DNA from 2 places in the Paraburkholderia sp. MM5496-R1 genome. Region 2 is predicted to be linked to the other one. Evidence: predicted binding sites of a transcription regulator. Region 2 holds the regulator's gene; the other holds the start of a gene.

Region 1 (11,912 bases), on a different contig from region 2:
CGTCTTTGACATCTTCAGTTGCACCCACACCATCCCCTCGCGCAGCCCGGCGAGCACGGCTTCGCGTTCGCTCGGAAGTACGCTGCTGTGCGTGAACTCGTGGGTGAAGACGCCTTCCGGTGTCGTGTGACTGAGCTGTATCGAGCAGTTGAAACCGCCCGTCGTCGGATGCGTCACGACCGATACCGACCAATGGCCGTCGCCAACTTTTCCGGAAAGCGTCATGAGTCGCTCCTGATGTTTCACCCAGATGAAGTGACGCGGGCGCACGCAAATGCGCGCCGGCCGCCACGCCGCAAGCTAGCCCACGGTCAGATTGTCGATGACCGCATGCACGCCCGGTGCCGACCACGCGGCCCCGCGCACAGCCGAGCGCGCCGCCGCCGAATCGAGCTTGCCCGTCAACGTCACGGTGCCTTCGTGTGCCTTGATCGCGATATGCTTCGCTTCACGGTCCGTGTGACGCTGCAGGGCCTGGCTGATTTGCACGCCGATATCCTGCGCGGCCGCGTCGCTAACGATACGGATCACGTTCGATACGCCCGTCACGCCACGCATATGCGAAATGGTGCGGGTCGCGACATGACTCTGATAGGCATTGTCGACTTCGCCGCTTAGTGTCACCCAGCCCTTTTCGACCTGCACCTTGACCGACTCTTCGCTCAGCCCGACGGTCCAGCGCAGGATCGTGCGAACGGCTTTGGCGATGTCTTCGTCGGTGCGCACATCCGTATGCAGCAGGCGAACATCCATTTCCACGACGACGGCCTTCACGCCCGCGACACGTTGCGCCGCCTTTTCCGCCGCGACTTTTTCCGCGTAGCTGACCGGGTGGCCGGACAGCGTGACGACGCGGTCGCATACTTCGACGCCGATGTCCGTGACGCTGACGGCCGGATCCCAAGCCAGCTCTTCTTCGACCTGCTGCTGTAATTCCATGTCTGACTTCATTGCCTGCTCCTTGTTGGCATGCAAGGGTTGCCGCTGCGCCGGGACGTACAGCGGTGCGCCCGGCGCCGCGCCAATCAGTTGATCGGCAGGCGTTTGCGCGCGGAGGCCGCTTTCTTGGGCAGCGTCAGCGACAGCACGCCGTCCTTGTACTGCGCCGTTGCAGTGGCTTCATCGATCTCGCTCTGCAACGAGAACGAACGGCTGACGGCGCCCGAATAGCGTTCGCGACGAACCACGCGTTCGCCCTCCTTCAGCTCCTGCTTACGCTCGACCTTGGCGCTGATCGATACGAGATTGCTGTCGATCTTCACGTCGATATCGTCTTTCTCGACGCCGGGCAGTTCGGCTTTCACGGTGTACTGGGTATCGCTCTCCGTCACATCGATCTTGATATCGGCAAGCGGCGCCTCCCCGCCCGCGCCACCGCGCAGTGGGCGGAACAGGCCCTGAAAGAGATCCGACATGGGTTCGATTGCAAACGGGTCAAAACGGGTCAAGTTGCTCATCGTGTTACTCCTTGGATCATCCATTACGGTCATGGATAGGGGGCTGGGTTAATGGCGCGGGTGCGCATGCGTCCGCGCAACGCGCCGGTCAGGACACTTCATTAATCACTTTCAGCGCATGCGTGTCCGCGGCACGGCTGAAGGTATCGTAGGCACCGGCCACGTCTTCGAGCTTGAAGCGGTGCGTAATCGGCCGCGCGGGATCGATGCGGCCCGCTCGGACCGTCTTTAGCAGCATCGGCTCGTCTCGGCGTGCGCAATGCGCACGTACTCGGCCTGGGTGCCATCAATCTTGTTGCCCAGAACCCGGCCGCCCGTATGTGCTAACTCCGTTGAGGGAAACTGGCCTGCCATACGACCGACTTTAGGCCGTCTCGCGCCACATGGATTGACATGTATCAAGCGATAGTCGTCGGTCGCCGCCCGCTCGAAACGTTCGCCGCGCCGCTTCAGCCCATATGCATCCCACCGTTGATGGCGAAGTTCGCGCCGGTGACGAAACCTGCGTCGTCCGAACAGAGGAACGCCACGAGCGCGGCCACTTCGTCGGGTTGCCCGAGGCGGCCAACCGGAATCTGCGGCAAGATCTTCGTCTCCATCACATCCTTCGGGACGGCCGCGGTCATCGCGGTCGCGAGGTAACCGGGCGAGACGGTGTTGACCGTCACGCCATGTTTCGCAACCTCCAGCGCCAGCGACATCGTGAAGCCATGAATCCCCGCTTTCGCCGCCGCGTAGTTGGTCTGGCCGAAGGCGCCGCGCGCGCCGTTCACCGAGCCGATATTCACGATGCGCCCGAAGCGTTGCGCGACCATCCCGCCGAGCAAGGGCTTGGTCATATTGAACAGCGAGTCGAGATCGGTGCGTAGTACCGCATCCCAGTCGTCCTTGTTCATTTTCGCAAAGCTCGAATCGCGCGTGATGCCGGCATTGTTGACGAGAACGTCGACCGCGCCGAATTCGTCGAGCACGCGTTCCGCGCAATGCGCGCACGAATCGAAACGGGTCACGTCGGCTTCGTAGGCATGAAAACGGCGGCCGGCGTCGCGCTCGCGCACCAGCCAGGTGGCGACGTGATCGTTGCGTTCCGAATGCGACATGGCGACCACCATGCCGGCATCATGAAGGCGTCGGCTAATGGCGGCGCCCAGTCCGCCCATACCGCCGGTGATGAAGGCAATGCGCTTAGCCGACATGCTGTTCTCCTGATTGCGCAAAGCGGCGTGCCGTCGCGGGAGGCGTCGCCGAATCCGTGCGCCAACCGAATGGCGCGCCGCCGTCCAGCGCGTCCCTGACCGTCTGTTCGAAGCGCCGCATCCAGTCCTGCAGCGGCAGCGTCGCGAGATCCATGCCGGCGCCCTGCCGCCGGTTGCCGGTCCATGCGGCCTGCCATCCGGCAAGCGCGTCGCGCATGCCGTCGCTGCACGCGGTTTGGTGCCGGGCCGCCGAAACGAGCCCCTGTTGCCAGAGATTCGTGGTAGCCGCCATGTAGTCGCGCAGCATCGTCTGATAGTCAGGACGATGCTCAGGCGTCGGCGGCGCTTTCCCGAACCAGCAGCACGGGGCACGGCGAATGCCGCACGAAACGCTCGGCGACGCTGCCGAGCACCATGCGCCGCATGCCGCGCCGGCCATGCGTCCCCATCACCACCAGATCCGCGCCGCGCCGCTCGACACAGCGTGCGATGCAACTCGCGATGTCTTCGGCGATGCCCTGGGTTTCGATGATTTCAGAATCGCCGGCCACGTCGAGGACTTCCATTTTCGCGAGTGCGTCGTCCAGCAGGCTTCGTCCGACCTGGCGCGCGGCATCGGTCAACAGATGCGGGTCGCACGCGCCCGCGTAAATAAAGGCCGCCGACTGGTCGATCGCATACACTGCGGTCAGCTTCGCATGCGCCAGCTTGGCCATACGGGTAGCCTCACTAACCGCGCGTTTCGACGCCTCGCTGCCGTCCACGGCAACCAGAATGTTTTGGTACATGACTTGCTCCTCGTAGGGCATTAAAAAGCGCTGCCGTCGCACGACTCGTTGCGATGATCAGGACCGGCTACGCACCGGATTGCACGCCAGTTGCTCCTCGGCGGAATTGAATGCCGCCTGGATCGCTGCTTGCGCGTTGGCGTCGACACAACGTTTGATCGGGACGAGTTCGCCGCTGCGCATGATCAGGTCGAGCCGGGCCTCGAACAGCCGACCGCGCGCATCGCCTGGCTGCACGTTGGCCCGATGGTCAGGAAGCGCGGCATGGACCGATTCGATCACCAGATCACAACCCGCGATTGACCTGCTGAACCGCTCCAGGCGCACCAGTTGCGAAGCCGCCTCAGCTTCGATTTGCGACGTCCCGGCAAAGCCGAGATAGACGATTTGCATGCCGACTCCCATGTGCCCTCTCCCAGGCTTCCAGCGTTTTCGCGCAGGTTCCTTAGCGAATTCGCCCGCTGCAGTGGCGGGGGTGAGTTGACGAGACGCAACCGGCGGGATGATTGGATCATCGGCTGGGACGGTTTGAGCCACTTGACCTGCGTCAAGACATCGAGGGGATGCCGGCCTTTCCTGATCACTGGACCATCGTATGAGGGCAGCTTCGGGCGAACTTGATGCGGATCACAAAGAGGCGAGATACGCAGCGCGGCGCCGCCCGCGTCGCCTTTGCGAATCAACCTGAGTTCGACGCCCGCCCGAGCGCGCCGCCGCGATCGTTGCTTGATCCAACTCAATCGGATCACCCGAGCCTCGCGTATGTTGGAACAACGCCCGCTCTGCGCGGCAGGGCGGTCCGGCTGCAGTTCGATTGCAGCGAACCTCGAAAGGGAAAACAACGTGCAAAACTCTGATCCGATTCACGCACATGCGCCGCGCGCCGACGTCGACCGTGACGGCCATGCCGCAGAGAACGGCAAGTTCTATCTTGTCGGCGGCGGCATCGCCTCGTTGGCGGCCGCGGCCTTCCTGATCCGCGACGGCCACGTGCGCGGCTGCGACATCACCATTTTCGAAGCGCTCGACAAGCTGGGCGGCAGCCTGGATGGTGCGGGCAATCCCGAAAACGGCTATGTCGCGCGCGGCGGGCGCATGCTCGAAAGCAAGTATCTGTGCACGTATGACCTCTTCTCGTCGATCCCCACGCTGGACGGCACTAAAAGCGTGACGCAGGAAATCTTCGACTGGAACGAAACCATGCGAACCTCGTCGCGAGCGCGGCTCGTGCGCGCGGGCAAACGCGAAGACGCGCCGGCCTACGGGCTCGATGAAAAGCATCTGGTGACGCTCGGCCGCCTGTCGATCGAACCGGAAGCGATGCTCGGCGCTAGCCGGATTGCCGATCACTTCGACACCTCCTTCTTCGAAACCAATTTCTGGCTCATGTGGTGCACGACGTTCGCATTCCAGCCGTGGCATAGCGCGGTCGAATTCCGCCGCTATCTGCTGCGTTTCGCGCATATGTCCACCGGTTTCAACCAGTTGCACAGCATCATGCGCACGGTCTATAACCAGTACGATTCGATGATCCGGCCGCTGCGCCGCTGGCTCGACGACCACGGCGTGGCATTCCGGCAGGACACCCGGGTCACCGAGCTTCGCTTCGACGAAACGGGCCCACTGAACCGGGTCAGCGCAATAGTGGGCGAAACGGCGCACGGGCGCTTCGATCTGCCGGTCGATCCCGCCGACAAGGTGATCGTCACGCTCGGCTCGATGACGGCCGCCTCCAGCCTGGGCGGCATGGACCGTCCCGCGCCGCTGGATACGGTCGACGCAACGGGGGCCTGGAGCCTGTGGAAAAACATCGCCGCGGGCCGGCCGGAATTCGGTCATCCGTCCATCTTCGCCGATCATGTCGACGCGTCGAAGTGGCTCTCCTTCACGGTGACGCTGCGCGACCCGACGCTGTTCCGGCTGATCCGCGATCTGACCGGCAATGTGCCCGGCGAAGGCGGCCTGATTACTTTTCCGGAGTCGAACTGGCTCGTGTCTATCGTGCTGCCGCATCAGCCGCATTTCATCGGTCAGCCGGCGGACGTGCAGGTGTTCTGGGGGTACGGCTTGCGAGTCGATCAGCCAGGCGATTTCGTCGACAAGCCGATGCAGGCCTGCACCGGTCGCGAGATCCTGACGGAGATCGTGGGTCATCTGAAGATGCAGTCGGAGTCGGCCCGAATCCTCGAGCACGCGGTTTGCATTCCCTGCATGATGCCGTTCATCACGAGCCAGTTCCTGCCGCGCCGTCGCGGCGACCGGCCTGCCGTGGTACCTGACGAATGGCGCAATCTCGCCTTCATCGGGCAGTTCTGCGAGTTGCCCGACGACGTCGTGTTCACCGTCGAATACTCGGTGCGCTCGGCGCAGAACGCGGTGTATGCACTGCTCGGGCTCGATCGGGCCGCACCGGCTGTCTACAAGGGGCAGCATGACCCGCGGATCGTCTACAAGGCATTCGCGACGCTGCGGGACCATTAGCGAGGTGATCGGGTGGAAGTCGACAGTTTGCGGCATACCAAAAGCCTGCGGACGCTGCTCGCGCGTCTGAAGGAGCATCCGCTGGCCCATGTCGGTCCGGGCCTCATCACGGGCGTCGCCGATGACGATCCGAGCGGCATCGCCACTTATTCGCAGGCTGGCGCGCAGTTCGGCCTGAACATGCTATGGACGATGCCGCTCGCCTTTCCGTTGATGGCCGCGGTTCAGTCGATGTGCGCGAACCTCGGCCGGGTGACCGGCAAAGGGCTCGCCGCCAACATCAAGAGCGCGTTCCCACCTGTCGTGCTGATGGGCGTCGTGTCGTTGCTGCTGGTCGCGAACGTGCTGAACATCGCCGCCGATGTTGCCGCGATGGGCGAAGTGGCGGAACTGGTGAGCGGCGTCGACCGGCACCTGATGACGGCCTGCTTCGTGTTCGGCACGCTGCTGCTGCAGGTTTTCGTGCCGTACCATCGGTACGTGTTCTTTCTGAAGTGGCTGACGGTCTCGCTGCTCGCCTATGCCGTCGTGCTGTTGACCGTTCACGTGCCCTGGCGCGAAGTGGGCTGGCGCATGCTGTGGCCGCATCTGACGCTGAACGGCAACGCGGCGGCGATGGTCGTCGGCGTATTCGGCACCACCATCAGCCCCTACCTCTTTTTCTGGCAGGCTTCCGAAGAAGTAGAAGACCTGCACGCCCATCGCGGTGATGCCGCGCTCATCATGGATGCCGGCGCGGCGCCCCGCGAGCTGCAACGGATTCGCTGGGACACATGGTCCGGCATGTTCTATTCCGACCTCACCGCCTTTTTCATCATGCTGGCGACCGCCGTGACGCTGCACGAGGCCGGCGTGACCGATATCACCACGGCGGCACAGGCCGCGAGCGCGTTGCGACCGCTCGCCGGCGACTTCGCTTACCTCCTGTTCGCGGCGGGCATCCTCGGCGTCGGTCTGATCGGCGTGCCGGTGCTGGCGGGTTCAGGCGCGTATGCGCTATCCGAAGCGATGGGCTGGCATGAGGGGCTCGAGCGCAAGGTGCGCGACGCACGCGGCTTCTACGCGATCATCGCCGTCAGCGTGCTGGCCGCGCTCGTGATCCAGTATTCGCCGATCAGCCCGATGAAGGCGCTGTTCTGGAGCGCGGTCATCAACGGCGTGGTGGCGGTGCCGTTGTTGGTAGTCGTGATGATCCTCGTGTCGAGGAAATCGGTGATGGGCGCGTTCACGGCCAGCAAACCGCTGATCGTGCTCGGCTCGATCGCCACCTTGGTGATGGGCGTGGCCGCGCTGCTGATGTTTATTCCCGGGTAAGAGAAAAGCAGGAAAAAGCACGCCGCGACACGGTCACAGTGAACGTGCGATGCGGTTGTGCATTCGCATGCTGGATTCGCAGCGCATGCCACGAGCATAGGCGCGGTTGAGCGAATTCTCATGATCCATATCAAGCGACGAACCTGGCCGTCATGACGGCGCATCGTTGCGTAGGAAAAACCTGACAAGCATGCAGAACGTCCTACCTGAAGCTCGGTGCCACCTGATTTGTACCGGCCGGGTGCCGACCCATACTGGATTCGTGACAGCCCGAATCGATTGCCCTCGCGATGCGCCCGGTGCGCGTGCCGAGGTAGACCCGTAAGGAGACCGGCCATGTCGGACACAGCCTTTTTCGCCCGCGCCGCGACATCGGCGGAACCATCACAGGACGCGCGCAACGCGATCCCTGAATTCGATGCCATCCTCGCGCTCGCGCGCGAGTCGGGGCTGCTGATTACGCTCGACGGACAGATCGGCCGCGAAAAATACCAGAGCATCGGGGGCTCGCTGCATGCGTTCAAACGCTTCGCCGAAGCGCTGTGCGATACCGTCGGTCAGCGTGCGCCGGTCTGACGGAATGCAGGACGCCAGCAGCCGCGTCTCCGAAACAGATGATGCAGATCAACTCACCGGAGCCTCGGCATGACTTAATCGACGTACCTGAAACTCACACGGCATCGTGTCGTGTCGGAGCCATCGTGAACGACAACCTTTTGCGCAACCGCACTTTCGGCGAAATCGAAATCGGCGAGTCGGCGTCGCTCGTACGCGTGGCCCTGCAGAACGATATTGATCTGTTTGCGGCCGTATCGGGCGATCTCGATCCCGCGCATGAAGATGCGGCGATCGCCGCGGGCGCGCTGACCGGCCATGGAGTCGTACACGGCATGTGGACCGCCGCGCTGATTTCCGCGCTGCTCGGCAAGCGGCTGCCCGGCCCCGGCACGATCTGCCTCGGCCAGACCCTGCAGTTCCGTCATCCTGTCTCAGCGGGGGACACCATCACCGCGATGGTCAAGGTGAAGGAAAAGCGCAGTGACGGACGCATCGTCCTGCTCGACATCTGCTGCACGAACCAGAGAGGCGACAGCGTGCTGCTCGGCACGGCAACGGTCGTTGCACCGTCGATGCCGGTAGTGTGGCCATGCACCGCGAATGCCGAAGTCGCCTTGCGACGTCACGACCGCTACGACGCGTTTATGCGGCAGGCGCGCGTGCGTCCCGCATTGCGCACGGCGATCGTTCACCCCTGCTCGGAAGAAGCCATCCTGGCAGCGATCGAAGCCCGCGACGAAGGCCTGATCGAACCGGTGCTGATCGGCCCCGAAGCCAAAATCCGCGCCGCTGCCGAGGCCGCCAATCTCAGCCTCGCGGGTGTGCCGATCGAAGCGGTCGAGCACAGTCATGCGGCGGCTGCGCGTGCCGTGGAAATGGGCGCGACCGGCCGGGTCGCCGCGTTGATGAAAGGCAGTCTGCACACGGACGAACTGCTCGGCGCGGTCGTCGCGCGGACATCCGGCTTACGCACTTCGCGGCGCATCAGCCATGTCTATGCGATGGACGTGCCGGCCTATTCGAAGCCGCTGGTGGTCACCGACGCCGTGGTCAATATCACGCCATCGCTCGACCATAAGCGCGATATCTGCCAGAACGCCATCGACCTGTTGCACGTGCTGGGCATCGAACTCCCGCGGGTCGCGGTCCTCGGCGCGATCGAAACGGTCAACTCGCGCATGCCGACCACGCTCGACGCTGCCGCGCTGACCGTCATGGCCGCGCGCGGTCAGATCACGGGCGCGCTAGTGGACGGCCCGCTCGCCTTCGACAATGCAATCAGCCTGGCGGCCGCGAAAATCAAGCAGATCGATTCGCCCGTGGCCGGTCAGGCGGACATCCTGCTGGCGCCAGATCTGGAAGCCGGCAACCTGCTCGCCAAACAGCTCATGTACTTCGCCGGCGCCGACGCGGCTGGTCTCGTGCTCGGCGCGCGGCTGCCGATCATCCTCACGAGCCGTGCCGACAGCGTGCGCGTAAGGCTCGCATCCGCCGCACTCGCCAAGCTGACGGCGGAACGTGCGCTGGCAGGCTCAGGGCGCCCGTGAACGGGGCGTTTGCGGACCGGCGCGCCCCGTCGTCTTCAGGTTCCACTGTCCCCGCCCCACCAGTCGCACGGTTGATCTGAATCAACGCCGCAGCGCCATCGGCTCATAGACTCAGTTCACATGGTCGGGCGCCGCCCATTCACTTTCCGGGAGCTTTGCAATGAGCTACAAAACCATCGTCGTTCATCTGGATACGAGCCGGCGCGCGCATCCGCGGCTCGAAATCGCGCTGCGCCTCGCGAAGCACTTCGGTGCCCATCTGGCCGGCGTATTCGCCCTGTTCAGTCCCGATCCGCGCTCGCTGTACGTGATGGCCGGCACCGCCAGCTACTACGCGACGCATGAGCAGTTGCGCGCCGAGCGGCGCGGTGCGCTCGAACGCCTCTTCCATGCGGAGCTGAGCCGGGCCGGGGTGGCGGGCGAGTGGATCGCCGTCGATCAGTCAGCCAGTCTCGCGGTGCCGCACCGGGGACGTTGCGCGGATCTGATCATCGCCGGCCAGGACGATCCCGATGATCCGGAGTCGTACGTCGGCAACTATTTCCCCGAAAACCTGGTCATGTCCGCGGGCCGGCCGGTGCTGCTGGTGCCGAACGCCAGCAGCGTCACTTCCCCCGGCGGCCATGTGATGGTCGGCTGGGACGGCAGCCGCGAAGCCACCCGTGCCGTGCATGACGCGCTGCCGTTCATGCGCACAGCGCGGCTCACCACGATCGTCGCGGTCAACGGCGCTCGCAGGGAAACGGGCTCCCGTCTTCCGGGCGCCGACATCGCAGCGGTGATTGCGCGGCACGGCATCAAGGTCGAAGTCAAGGACGTCGAAGCCGGTCCGGCCGCGTCGGTTGGCGACACCCTGTTATCGGAAGCAGCCGGGCTCGGTGCGGACCTCCTCGTGATGGGAGCCTACGGCCATGCCCGCTGGCAAGAACTGGTGATGGGCGGCGCAACCCGCACGGTGCTGCAGTCGATGACCGTGCCGGTGCTGATGTCGCACTGACAATCGCAGGCGCTCTGCAGGCGCGGCCCTAAGCCGCCTCCTTAAGGGGAGTTCGCCATGTACAAGCAGATTCTGGTGGCGGTCGACGGCAGTGAAACGTCGAGTCATGCGCTCGACGCCGCCTTGCAACTTGCACACGAAGCCGGCGCGCAATTGCAGCCGTTGTATGTCGTGAACGTCCCGCTCATGACGTATGACGTGCCCTCTTACGATCCCTCTTACGTCCGCGGCGCGCTTCTCGAAGAAGGCGCGCATGTGACCGACGACGCCGCCGCGCGCATGCGCCGCGCCGGCGTGGCGGGCTCACCGCGCATCGTCGAGGCGGATCCGGTCGCCGACGACGTCGCGCAATGCATCCAGCGCGCCGCTGCCGAGTTCAAGGCCGACGTGGTGGTGATAGGCACCCATGGGCGCCGAGGTTTCCGGCGGATGGTGCTCGGCAGCGTTGCCGAACGCTTTCTGCGCATCGCGCAGTGCCCGGTGCTTCTGATCTCTGCGCACTGCATGAACCCGGCTACAGGCGAACAATCGCCAACGGCCGAAGCTGCCAAGGAGCAATCATGAACTGCAAAACCCTGCTCGTGCATCTGGACGACAGTCCGTATAGCGCCGCGCGCACCGAATTCGCGCTCGACCTGGCCCGCCGGTACGAAGCGCATCTGATCGGCTTGTACGTGGTGTGCCAGGAACTCGCGCGACCGATCTTTTTGGATGGAGAAGGCGCCTGGGTGGCTGCGCAGGAAGCGCAACGCGACGCCAATCTGAAGGACGCCCACGCACGCTTCCTGGCGGCCGGCGAGCGCGCCGGCCTGAGCGTTGAATGGCGCGCGCCAGCCGGTGATGCGGTCGAAACAGCGGCTTTGCACGCTCGCCACGCGGACCTTCTGATTCTCGGTCAGTCCGATCCGAAGGAGCCTTCGTCCTATATCGCCCGCCATTTTGTGGAGGACGTGGTCATGAGTGCGGGCCGCCCGGCCATCGTACTGCCTTACGCCGGAGCCGTCCGGTCGTTCGGGCAAAACGTGTTGATTGCGTGGGACGGCAGCCGCGAAAGCGCGCGATCCGTGGCCGATGCACTGCCGGTGCTAAAGAAAGCGAAATTCGTCACCGTGATGACGGTGCAGCGCCATTCGCAGAGCGGTGAACCGGCCGGCATCGACGTCGCCGCCTGGCTCGCGCGGCACGGCATCGAGGCGGGATTCGCCGGGACGCCCGGAGTGGACGGTGTATCGACCGGCGCGCTGCTGTTGAACATGCTTGCCGACCGTCATATCGATCTACTGGTGATGGGCGCGTACGGGCATGCGCGCGTTCAGGAAAGGTTGCTCGGCGGCGTTACGCGAACCATGCTGCAGTCGATGACCGTGCCGGTGCTGATGTCGCACTGATTCGAAACGGATTCTGCGGTTTCAAACCCGAAATACGTGTGATGCGGATCAAGCGCCGGGCGTCTGGCTTCGACCACCCTCTTTCAGGCACTGCGCTTCGCGTCATCGCCTGCAGCTACTGGCATGATCCGTGCGAATCGCGCAAAATAAACAGCGCAGCATGGTCTGTCGCCCATCGCAAAGGCT
Region 2 (11,912 bases):
CCCGATCAATTTCTCCATGACGATGAAGACTGTCATTTGCGAACAACCCGGCCAACTCGCGCTCGCCGAACGCGCGAGGCCGGCGGTTCCTCGATCATCGCCTCGCCGACATCGCGCGCAATCACGAGCAAAAGAAAGAGCGGCGTTTCAAGCCGGTGATCGAACTCGCGCGCGAGCTTGGCGTGCGTGTCGAGCAACCGCGTCTAAGCGCGGCGCTTGCCGCGTGCACGCACGACGGCTAACGACGCGGGCCGCAAATCCGCAGTAGATCCGTAGCACACCCCGGCAGCACACCCCGGCAGCACACCGGCGGCCACGAGGCCGCATGGTTCATCCAAATAGAGTAGATGCCAGCCCAGGAGGAGACGGTTTCATGAAGAAGAAGATGCGTTGGGTAGTGATTTTTCTGTGCTTTCTCGCGATCGCGGTGAACTACGTCGATCGTGCGAATCTCGCGGTCGCCGCGCCGCAAATCGAAAAGGCGCTCGGCATCGGCCCCGCCGAGATGGGCTTCATCCTGAGCGGATTCTTCTGGACCTACGCGTTGATGCAGATGCCGTTCGGCTGGTTCGTCGATCGTGTCGGCGCGCGCATCGCGTTGCCGCTCGCGGTCGGGTGGTGGTCGGTGTTTACCGCGGCCACCGCGGTCACGACCAGCGTCGCGGGCATGTTCGGCTGCCGCCTGTTGCTCGGCGTCGGCGAGGCGGGCGCATATCCGTCCTGCGCGAAGCTCGTCAGCCAATGGTTCGAGCCCAAGGAGCGCGCGATCGCGACCAGCATCTTCGATAGCGGCTCGCGGGTCGGCTCCGCGCTGTCGATTCCCGTGGTCGCGCTGATCATCGGCACGCTCGGCTGGAAGGCTGCTTTTGTCCTCACCGGCTTGCTCGGCGCGGTGTGGATCGTCGGCTGGTTCGTGATCTATCGGAATCCCGTGCAGGACGCGATGGAGAGCGCGCGCAACGCTGCGCCGGCGGCTCGAGCGAGAGGCGGCCAGGACAACGTGACGTGGGCATCGCTGTTTCGCCATCGCACGCTGTGGGGCATGATGCTCGGCTTCTTCTGCCTGAACTTCGTGATCTACTTCTTCATTACGTGGTTTCCGAGCTATCTCGTGCAGACGCGCGGCTTCTCGCTGAAATCGCTCGGCACGCTCGGCATGATTCCGGCGCTGATTGCGATTCCGGGCGGCTGGCTCGGCGGCTATGTGTCCGACGCGCTGTTCCGGCGCGGCTGGAGCCTGACGGCTGCGCGCAAGACCTGCATGGTCGGTGGCATGCTGGTGTCGTCAGTGATCACGCTGTCGGCGTTCACGGAGAACACCTATCTGATGCTCGCGTTCTTCGGTATCGCCTATGGCAGCCTCGCGTTCGCCGCGGCGAGCATCTGGTCGCTGCCCTGCGACGTCGCGCCGACACCGCGCCATGTCGCGTCGATCGGCGGCATCCAGAACTTTGCGTCGAATCTGGCGGGGATCGTGATTACGACGTTCACCGGCGTGATGGTCGCGATGACGAAGGGCTCGTTCACGATCCCGCTCGTCGTCGCGGGCGGCTTCTGCTTTCTCGGCGCGTTCAGCTATCTTTTCATCGTGGGACGCATCGAGCCGCTGTCGCTGGAATCGGAAAGCCGCGATCTGCCGAAGGGCGCGCGCTCCACGATCTGACGTATTCTGTGTCAACGCATACGGATAACCCTGTTTTCGAGGCTTCTCATGTCGACTCAAGCTAGCGTCGCGTCCGCGATCATCCGCCTGCACCCCGGCGACGACGTCATCATCGCGACCCGGCAGTTGCTGCCGGGCACGCGCATCGAGGCGGAACAACTGGTCGTCGCCGGACTGATTCCACCGGGGCACAAGATCGCGACGCGCAACATCGCGCAAGGCGAGCCGGTCAAGCGCTACAACCAGATCATCGGCGTCGCGCGTGAGGCGATCGCGCGCGGCCAGCATGTCCACACGCACAATCTCGGCATGTCGGAGTTCGCGCGCGAGCACGCGTTCGGCGTCGATGCGCAGCCGACCGTCTACGTCGAGGAACCCGCGCATTTCATGGGCATTCGCCGCGACGACGGCCGCATCGCGACGCGCAATTACATCGGCATTCTGACCAGTGTGAACTGCTCGGCGACGGTCGCGCGCGCGATTGCCGATCATTTCCGGCGCGACGTGCGTCCCGACGCGCTCGCCGACTATCCGAACGTCGACGGCGTGATCGCCTTGACGCACGGGCTCGGCTGCGGCATCGACATGCAAGGCGAGGGCATTGCGATCCTGCGTCGCACGCTGGCCGGTTACGCGGTGCATCCGAACTTCGCGTCGGCGCTGTTCGTCGGCCTAGGCTGCGAGACGAATCAGATCGACGGCGTGCTCGCCGCGGGCGGTCTCGACGCCAGCACGACGAAGCTGCGCAGCTTCACGATCCAGGACAGCGGCGGTACGCGCAAGACGATCGAACTCGGTATCTCGATGGTGCGCGAGATGCTCGCCGACGCGAACCGCGTGCAGCGCGTGCCGGTGCCGGCTTCGCATCTATGCGTCGGTCTGCAATGCGGCGGTTCGGACGGCTACTCTGGCATCTCCGCGAATCCGGCGCTCGGCGCCGCGGTCGATCGGCTCGTGCGGCACGGCGGCACCGCGATCCTGTCGGAGACGCCGGAAATCTACGGCGCCGAGCATCTGCTGACGCGGCGTGCGGTGAGCGCCGCGGTCGGCGACAAGCTGCTCGCGCGCATCGCATGGTGGCAGGACTATTGCGCGCGCAATGGCGGCGCGATGGACAACAACCCATCGGCGGGCAACAAGGCGGGCGGCCTGACGACGATCCTCGAGAAATCGCTCGGCGCGGTCGCGAAGGGCGGCACGACGAATCTGGTCGACGTCTACGAATACGCGCAGCCGATCGCCGCGAAGGGCTTCGTATTCATGGATTCGCCCGGCTACGATCCGGTGTCGGCGACGGGACAGGTCGCCTCGGGCGCGAACCTGATCTGCTTCACGACCGGGCGCGGCTCCGCCTATGGCTGCGCGCCGTCGCCGTCATTGAAGCTGGCGACCAACACCGCGTTGTGGGAGCGCCAGCAGGACGACATCGATATCAATTGCGGCGGTGTGGTCGACGGCAGCGCGAGCATCGACGAACTCGGCGAAGCGATCTTTCGCATGATGCTCGACTGCGCGTCCGGCACGCGCACGAAGAGCGAGCTGCACGGCTATGGGCAAAGCGAGTTCGTGCCGTGGCAGGTCGGCGTGGTGACCTGAGCGGGTGCATTGCAGCGACACGACCGAATAGCCGAACGGATCACGCATTGGAGGATGCAATTGGAACGCCGCCTTCATTCAGGCCGCGAGGTGAAGCGCGCGCAGCGGCTCTGCCCGTCTGACGAACTGGAGATATCCGATGCAGCAGGAACCGATCTCCGCGACCCGCGGTAACGAAGCCGTCGCCGCGCTGCGCGCTGCGCGCGGCGCTCGGCGCTGACATCGTGAGCCTGCCGGCCGAATTTGGCGGGCGGCGGTTCGCGGACTGGAGCGGCACGCCATCGACCGATCCGATCGCGCTGATCCGCCCGCGCACGACCGAAGAGGTCGCCACCGCGCTCAGGATCTGCCATCAATTCCGGCAGCCGGTCGTCACGCAAGGCGGCATGACCGGGCACGCGGGCGGTGCCTGCGTGCTTGGGGAGGAGGTCGCGCTGAGCGTCGAGCGGATGAACGGCGTCATCGACATCGATCCGGTCAGCGCGACGATGACCGTGTTCGCGGGCACACCGCTGCAGGTCGTGCAGGAAGCGGCCGATCACGCCGGCTTCATGTTCGCGCTCGACCTCGGCGCGCGCGGCAGTTGCACGATCGGCGGCAACATCGCGACCAATGCGGGCGGCAATCGCGTGATCCGCTACGGGATGATGCGCGACCAGGTGCTCGACGTCGAAGCGGTGCTCGCCGACGGCAGCGTGATCGGCGGCGAGCGCAAGATGATCAAGAACAATACCGGCTACGACCTGCGCAACCTGCTAACGGGCAGCGAGGGCACGCTCGCGGTCATCACGCGCGCGGTGCTGCGCCTGCGGGCCAAGCCGCGCGCGATCTCGACCGCATGGTGCGGCATGCCGGACTACGCGGCGGTGACCACGCTGCTCGGCCGCGCGCAGGAGCGGCTGCCGGCCGGCGTGTCCGCGTTCGAGGTCATGTGGCCAAGCTATTGCGACTTCGTGCGGCAACGCCTGCCCGAACTGCGCGTGCCGCTCGCGAGCGGTCACGCCTACTACGTATTGCTCGAGACTTGCGGCGCGGACCCGGAACGGCAGTCGGCGGCTTTCGAGGAATTCCTCGCCGACATGTTGAACGCCGGCGTGATCGCCGACGCCGCAATCGCGCAATCGGACGCGGACGCCGCGGCGTTCTGGGCGATTCGCGACGCGCCAGCCGAATATCCGCGCCTGATCCCGGGACGCATCTCGTTCGACATCAGCTTCGCGGTCGCGCAGGCGGGCGACGCGGCACAGCGTTGCGACGAGCGGTTGCGCGCGCGCTGGTCGCAAGCGACGATCCTCGTCTATGGGCATCTCGGCGACGGCAATCTGCACGTAGTGGTGCAAGAACCTGGCTGGACCGACGAGGCCATCGACGACGTCAAGCGCGTCGTCTATGAACTGACGGGGGAAATGGGCGGCTCGGTATCGGCCGAGCATGGGATCGGCGAGGAGAAGCTGAGCGTGCTCGGCCTGTCACGCTCGCCGGCCGAACTCGCCGCGATGAAGGCGATCAAGCTCGCGCTCGATCCGCACAATCTCCTGAACCCTGGCAAGGTGATCGCGATGTAGTGTGCGCGGCGCGAATCTGCGTGCGCAGCCACGGCGCTTTCAGCCGCTCGGGAACGCGCGCAGCATGTTGCGCGAGTCGCTTGCTCAGGCACTCGATCTCGCGGAGCGCGACGTGTTCGAATTCGGCGGGGCGCAGCGATCGCATCGTTGCGAGCGTACTAACGAAAATATCCGGCGGCGCGTCATGGCATCGGCGACGCGGTACGCCGGAGCTGTGCCGATTCAGGCGTCTTCGCCGGTTGCGAATACGCCGTTTTCCGGTGCCGTCCGTTCGACGTCGATGCATTGCACGCGCCAGTGGCCGCTCGCGAGGATGCGGCCGAGCTCGGCGCACCACTGCACACGGCCGACCTCGCCTTCGAACGGCCCGTCGAGCTGATTCAGATCGAGTCCCTCGAGCACGCAGACCGGCGCGGAGCTATGCGGCGCGCACACGAGCGTATTGCCGCAATCCATATGCAACGCGCCCCATTCGGGCAACTCGAGCCCGAAATGACCTTCGCGCGACCATTGCCGCGTGTCCTTGTCGAGCCAGAGAATGGCGAAGGCCATCGGGTTGACACGATCGAACGTGTCGAGATGAACAGTCAAACGCATGACATGTCTCCGCAATGTATACAACTGATTCGCATTGCCGACGCCATCGCGCGTCGGCAGCCGGCCCGCTGCGTGCGCATCGAGTCCTTATTGGCTAAGCGCACGCCGAGCACACGAGCAGACAGTTTCGGATTCGCGCAATCACGGCACGTACTCCGGTATCAGGAATAAGATCAGTGTACGGGCGGCGAAACGCCCCTTATTGACTTCGATCAAACGGTCTGCGGCGCGGGCCGATCGCGCGACACAATGGCGCGCCTACGCTGCTGAGAACGGCGCGCGCCTCGCTGTCTGCCATGACGGCAGCTTGTCGCTACCGAAGCATCTGAAGGAGAACCCGATGCGAGCGATGGTGTTCGACGGCAGCTCGGCGACGCTGACCGAGCGGGAAGTGCCTGATCCGCGGCCCGGTGCCGGGGAGATCCTGATCGACGTTCATGCGTGCGGCGTGTGCCGCACGGACCTGCATCTGGTCGACCGCGAGCTCGAGCATCCAAAGCGGCCGGTGATTCCCGGCCACGAAATCGTCGGCGTGGTGGCCGAATTGGGCGCGGGCGTCAGCGGTTTCACGGTGGGCGAGCGGGTCGGCGTGCCGTGGGTCGGGCGCACCTGCGGCCACTGCCGCTACTGTCTGTCCGCCCGCGAAAATCTCTGCGACGACGCTGGCTTCACCGGCTACACGATCGACGGCGGCTACGCCGAGCGCACGGTCGCCGACAGCCGCTACTGCTTTCATCTGCCGCCGCACTACAGCGATGTCGAGGCCGCGCCGCTGCTGTGCGCGGGTCTGATCGGCTATCGCACGTTGAGCATGGCGGGCGACGCCGAACGGATCGGCATCTACGGTTTCGGCGCGGCCGCGCATCTCGTCGCGCAGGTGGCGCGTCACCAGCAGCGCACCGTCTATGCGTTCACGCGTCCCGGCGACCACGCGGCCCAGCAACTCGCGCTGCGCCTCGGCGCGGCATGGGCCGGCGGCAGCGACGAGGCACCGCCCGGCGAACTCGACGCCGCGCTGCTGTTCGCGCCGGTCGGCGCACTGGTGCCGCTGGCGTTGCAGGCGGTCGCGAAAGGTGGCGTGGTGGTGTGCGGCGGCATTCATATGAGCGACATTCCGTCGTTCCCGTACGCGTTTCTGTGGGGCGAGCGGCGCGTGGTGTCGGTCGCGAATCTGACCCGCGACGATGGGCTTCAGTTCATGCGCAGCGCCGCCGAGACGCAGCTCGCGATCGAGACCACGACTTACGCGTTGCGCGACGCGAACCGCGCGCTCGACGATCTGCGCAACGGCAACCTGACCGGCGCGGCCGTGCTCGCGGTCCGCCCGTGATCCGCTAGCGAGCCGTTGGCGCTTGATACAGATCAAGCCGCGCGCCGCGTCGGCGTTCATCATGTAAGCGCGAACCGTTGGCGTCCCCGTCACGGGCCGAGGTGTGAAGCGACGCGGTTGACGCGCCGCCTCGCGGTGCGACGATCCGAGGAGAGCCGATGAACACTGCTGCCGGGCGCAACACCTTCCACCGCGTGATGATCGCGTCCGCGGGCGGCAGCGGACTGCCGCTCGGCACGCGCGTCGCCCGGCAGTTGGTCGCGGCGGATGCGCGCTTTCGTCTCGTCGATATCGTTTGCAATCCTGCCGCGCTTTATCCGACGCTGATGCTCAGCTATCCGGACTGGTGCGAGGCGCATCGCGCGATGCTGCACGGCGCGCAGGCCGCGCTGCGCGACGCGGTGATCGCGTTGCACGGCGTCGTCGCGGCGACCGACGCCGAGATCGTCGATCTCACCGCGCTGCATCAGGGCGCGGCCGAAGCGCTCGCCCACACGGCGACGCAATGGGACGCGGATCTGGTCGCGGTGGCCGCGCATCCGCGTGAACATCGCTGGGACAGCCGTATCGATCCCGAGGAACTGGTCGCGTCGATCGGGCGTCCGGTGCTGTACATGCCGGCGAGGTCGACCGACGCGAGCGATGCCTCGGCGGTGAGCCGCGTGCTGGTCGCGATCGATGGCAGCGACACCGCGCTCGACGCGCTGCGCACCGCGCTCGCGGTAGCGCCGCCCGACGCGCGCATCAAGGTCGTCTACGCGGCCGACGACCGCTTCGCGTGGTGCGAATGGCTGCCGTTCGAAGTCGTGTCGCAGCATCGAATCGATGTCTTGCGGCGCGGCGCGGCGATGCTCGAACAAAGCCGGCGCGCGGCCGAAACCGCGTTGCTCGAGTTCGACGATGATTGCGGCGATGCGTCGAGCGCGATTCTCGACGAAGCGCAACGCTGGCACGCGGACCTGATCGTGATGGGTTCGCACGGCATGCGCGGCGCGCCGCACCCTTTGCCGGGGCACGTGACGTCGCGCACGCTGCGCGACGCGGCGTGTCCCGTGCTCGTGTGTCCGCGCGGCGCGTCGTCGTTGCGGGCGGACGACGTGCCGCACGGCGAGTGGCGGGAGCCGTATCTGGGCAGTCCGGGCGGGCCCTTTTATCTGTAGCAGGGGCGCGCCACGCGCGTTGACAAATCCAACCTCAGTGGAGAATCGGCATGTACCAACATATCCTCGTCGCGCTAGACGGCAGTACTTTCTCGAAACGCGCGCTGAAAGAAGCGGTGAATCTCGCCGCGTTGACGAAGGGCGTCGTGCATCCAGTTTATGTGGTCGACAAGACGCCGCTCTTTTCCTATGCCGGCTATTACGACCCGCTCACGCTCGTCGAAGCCTTGCGCCAGGACGGCCAATTGGTGCTGGAGGAGGCCGAACAGGCCTGCGCCGCCGCCGATGTGCCTTGCCGCCCTGAAATGATCGAGTCGGAGAGCCTGTCCGACGACGTCGCCGCGATCGTGCTGCGCCACGGCGAGCAGATCCACGCCGATCTGCTTGTGCTGGGCACGCATGGGCGACGCGGCGTGCGGCGCCTCGTGATCGGCAGCGTGGCGGAGCGGGTGCTGCGTTTCTCGACCTGTCCGGTGCTGCTCATGCGCGAGCCAAGCACCGAGGATGCGCCAGCAGAGTAACCCGCGACAGCGGGGCGCGGCAGCGCGTGAGCATTACGCGAGCGCGTCGGCCGGTATCTGGATCGAGATCCTGAAGCCATGGCCCGGCGAGCTGGTGAACGACACGTTGCCGCGCAACTGCCGCACGCGTTCGCGAATGCCGAGCAAACCGAATGAATCTGTTCCCTGCGACCGATCCAGCGCGACACCCACGCCGTCATCCTCGATATCGAGCGATACGATGGGGTCCGCGCAGGTCATGTCGATGCGTACGCGGCTGGCCTTGGCGTGCCGCGCGACGTTCGTCAACGCCTCCTGAACGATGCGAAACAGCGCCGTCGCCGCGAATTCGCCGCACACCGGCTCGGCCGGTTCGAGATGCACGCTCGAGCGCACGTCGTAGCGTTTCGTGAAGTCTTCGGCCAGCCAGTCGAGCGCGGCGGCGAGCCCGAGGTCGTCGAGCAGCGGGGGCCGCAGATCGGCGGCGATACGCCGCAGCGAAGCGGCCATCCAGTCGATCTGCTTTTGCAGTTCATGCGTCTGCGCGGCCAGCGGCTCGGTGTCGGCCTGGCTTTTCAGCTTCGCTTCGAGCAGCGCGACGCTCATTTTCAGCGCGGTCAGCCGTTGGCCGAGATCGTCGTGCAGTTCGCGCGCCATACGTTTCTGCTCGTTTTCGCGGGCGATCTGCACGTGGGTGGATACCTGATCCGCGCGTTCGAGTTCCGCGAGGCGCATACGTTCGGTCAGGTCGCGCGTGATCTTGGCGAAGCCGAGCAGCGCGCCCGACGCGTCGTGCACGGCGGAAACGACCACGTTGGCCCAGAAACGCGAGCCGTCGCGACGTACGCGCCAGCCCTCGTCCTCGGTGCGGCCTACGGCTGCGGCGATTTCCAGTTCGCGGGCGGGCTTGCCGGCCGCGATGTCTTCCGGGGTATAGAACTTCGAGAAATGCTGGCCGATGATTTCTTCGGGCGTGTAGCCCTTGATGCGCTGTGCGCCGGGATTCCAACTGGTCACGCGGCCGGACACGTCGAGCATGAAGATCGCATAGTCCTGAACCGCATCGATCAACATGAAATAGCGATCCTCGACGGGCACGTCCGACACGGACGCCGCACTGGTGAAGCAGGAAGACTCGCCGCTCGACAGACCTATCGCTCCTCCGGGTGGTCACGCAAGGTCGCGCACCGCAACGCACCGAGTTATATCAGTTCGGGAGCGCTTGTTCCACCCCGCACGTCCCGCGAACGAACGTGAGGCGAGCGACGCGTCGGCGTTCAAACCCGAGCCAGTCCTTCCGCGTCTTCGATGCGGATCGTTTTGCCGTTCGCCTTGACGAGGCGCTCGCGCTGGAACTTCGAGAACATCCGGCTCACCGTTTCGAGCTTCATGCCCAGAAAGCAGCCGATTTCCTCGCGGGTCATGCGCAAATGAAACTCCGCCGCGGAAAAGCCGCGCGCCTTGAAGCGCTTCGACAGATTCAGCAGAAACGTCGCGACGCGCTGTTCGGCGCTCATCGTGCCGAGCAGCATCATCTGGCTCGATTCGCGCACGATCTCGCTGCTCATCATCTGGTAGATGTGATGCTGCATCGGCTTCATCTCGCGACAGATCGCCTCGAGCTGCGCGAACGGAATGATGCACACGACGCTGTCTTCGAGCGCGATCGCATCGCAATTCTGCTTGCCCTCGCCGATGCCGTCGAAGCCGAGCGAGTCGCCGGCGATCTGGAAGCCAGTCACGTGCTCGCGGCCGTCGCGATGCATGACCACGGTCTTGAACGATCCGGCACGGATCGCGTAGATGCTTTGAAACGCGTCGCCCGCGCGATACAGCGCATCACCGCGTTTGATCGAGCGCGTCGAGCAGATCAACGTGTCGAGTCGGCTCAGTTCGTCGGATGTCAGCTCGGGCGGCATGCAGATCGCGCGCATCGCGCAGGTGGAGCAGCGCGGCACGGCGTAGCGTGTGGCCGCGGTGCGTGGCACGACGTGGATCGGTACGACGTGCGAACTGCGGGGCGCGTCGTGGCGGGGTTCACAGACTGCGGCAACTTGCATGATCTGCTCCTGGCGGTCAGGCCGGATGCGCACGACGCGCATAGGCAATCGCTTCGATGGCACGGCAGGCGAGTTCGAACTCCGAGGTCTTGTCGAAGCAGAAGTCGGCGCCCGCCGCTTCGCACGCTCGGCGAAACGCCGTCGTGCAATGATTGGTCAACACGATGCTGACGATGGACGGCCGCACCCGCGACAGCGCCGCGAGCAGCAGCAGATTGGTCTTGCCCGAGAAGCACGGGTCCAGCACCGCGACATCGGCGCGACTCGCGACGATGTCGTCGAACGTGTGCTCGACGCCGGCGGACTCGCCGGCGATTTCGATGCCGGGAATCAGCGCGATCAGGCAAGCAAGCCGGCGCCGGACCTCGGTCGCATCGTCGACGAGGAAGACTCTCGATAAGGTGGCTGGCGGAGCGGTGTCCATACCGACCAGTATTGGCGACCTCATCTCAGAAATATATCGGCGGGGATTTAAGCGGCGCTAGGAGTTCGGGTAATGTTGTAGGAATATTCCTAGTGCATGGCTGGCGATGGGGTATGTAGCCGAGTGCGAGTACACGGCTACTTTCGACGTGACGGCTTCGAAGGTCGCAGGCATGCAGTTGATTAAGTAATCACGGAACAAGCCGATAAAGACCCATTGACCTGCGTCAAGCCGCGCGGCGGCGCGCGCTTCACACTGTCGGCGCGGACACGCGACGGCACCGCTTCGGTTCATGCCAGCGCTTTCACAGGGAGTCCAACATGTATGCACGAATTCTGGTTGCGCTCGACGACAGTCCCAGCGCGCAGCGCGCCTTTGCCGAGGCGCTGAAGCTCGCGAAGCTGACGGGCGCCACACTCGAAGCCTGCTGCGTGGTAGGGCACGGCAAGTGGTCGGACAATGCCGATGTGGCTTTCGAGCCGGAACCGGCGGCCGCGGCGCAAGAATTCGCCAGCCGCGCGCTCGATGCGCCGCGCGAGCTGATGCGCGAGGCGCAGGTGCCCGGCGGCGTGCGGGTGATCGACGCGTACGCCGAAAGCGTGTCCGCGGTGCTCGCGCGCGTCGCCGACGAAATCGAAGCCGATCTGATCGTGATGGGCACGCACGGCCGCCACGGCGTGCAGCGCTTTCTGCTCGGCAGCGTCGCGGAGTCGCTCGTGCGTGCGACCGACAAGCCGGTGCTGATCGTGCGGCATGACGAACCCGGGCACGCGCGGCCCTGAAGCGCCGCGTCGCGCAGCCGTGGCGCGATCGCGTGGGAGCGGCCGCGCAGCAGCCTGGTTTTCGCGGCTCAGCTCAGGTGAGTTCGTTTTCGGCGCAGGCCGGGACTGACCGATCGCGCGTCGCGCCGTTCGCGTGCGCGGGAACCATCAGCACCGGGCAGCTGGCGCTGCGCAGCACGCGCTCGGCGACGCTGCCGAGCATCAGTCGTTGAACACCACGGCGGCCGTGCGTGCC

The links. Region 2 encodes FNR, which switches genes on or off when oxygen is low (the NO sensors DNR and NnrR bind a similar motif). Its sites were predicted from a motif close to TTGATNNNNATCAA; they were not measured.
Region 1: a site for FNR is predicted at 9,413-9,426, ahead of OKW38_RS09445 (universal stress protein). Genes of this name have one in related genera too.

What each region holds. Positions count from the first base shown of each region.
Region 1 is NZ_JBNDLT010000002.1:574,690-586,601, reverse strand. It holds gene OKW38_RS09505 (UDP-glucose 4-epimerase) at 1-225, opposite strand, end outside; gene OKW38_RS09500 (BON domain-containing protein) at 301-951, opposite strand; gene OKW38_RS09495 (Hsp20/alpha crystallin family protein) at 1,026-1,457, opposite strand; partial or broken gene OKW38_RS09490 (alcohol dehydrogenase) at 1,546-1,698, opposite strand; gene OKW38_RS09485 (beta-ketoacyl-ACP reductase) at 1,907-2,653, opposite strand; gene OKW38_RS09480 (hypothetical protein) at 2,643-2,960, opposite strand; gene OKW38_RS09475 (universal stress protein) at 2,983-3,441, opposite strand; gene OKW38_RS09470 (hypothetical protein) at 3,499-3,978, opposite strand; gene OKW38_RS09465 (oleate hydratase) at 4,285-5,922, shown strand; gene OKW38_RS09460 (NRAMP family divalent metal transporter) at 5,935-7,236, shown strand; gene OKW38_RS09455 (hypothetical protein) at 7,573-7,812, shown strand; gene OKW38_RS09450 (bifunctional enoyl-CoA hydratase/phosphate acetyltransferase) at 7,938-9,341, shown strand; gene OKW38_RS09445 (universal stress protein) at 9,502-10,338, shown strand; gene OKW38_RS09440 (universal stress protein) at 10,396-10,902, shown strand; gene OKW38_RS09435 (universal stress protein) at 10,899-11,726, shown strand.
Region 2 is NZ_JBNDLT010000001.1:847,616-859,527, reverse strand. It holds partial or broken gene OKW38_RS04350 (mannitol dehydrogenase family protein) at 87-242, shown strand; gene OKW38_RS04345 (MFS transporter) at 374-1,663, shown strand; gene OKW38_RS04340 (UxaA family hydrolase) at 1,712-3,259, shown strand; gene OKW38_RS04335 (FAD-binding oxidoreductase) at 3,484-4,824, shown strand; partial or broken gene OKW38_RS04330 (RNA polymerase sigma factor) at 4,880-4,994, shown strand; gene OKW38_RS04325 (DUF3564 domain-containing protein) at 5,047-5,421, opposite strand; gene OKW38_RS04320 (zinc-dependent alcohol dehydrogenase family protein) at 5,762-6,751, shown strand; gene OKW38_RS04315 (universal stress protein) at 6,910-7,911, shown strand; gene OKW38_RS04310 (universal stress protein) at 7,962-8,432, shown strand; partial or broken gene OKW38_RS04305 (hypothetical protein) at 8,392-8,532, opposite strand; gene OKW38_RS04300 (PAS domain-containing sensor histidine kinase) at 8,466-9,566, opposite strand; gene fnr (fumarate/nitrate reduction transcriptional regulator Fnr) at 9,689-10,471, opposite strand; gene OKW38_RS04290 (response regulator transcription factor) at 10,488-10,895, opposite strand; gene OKW38_RS04285 (universal stress protein) at 11,216-11,677, shown strand; gene OKW38_RS04280 (universal stress protein) at 11,751-11,912, opposite strand, start outside.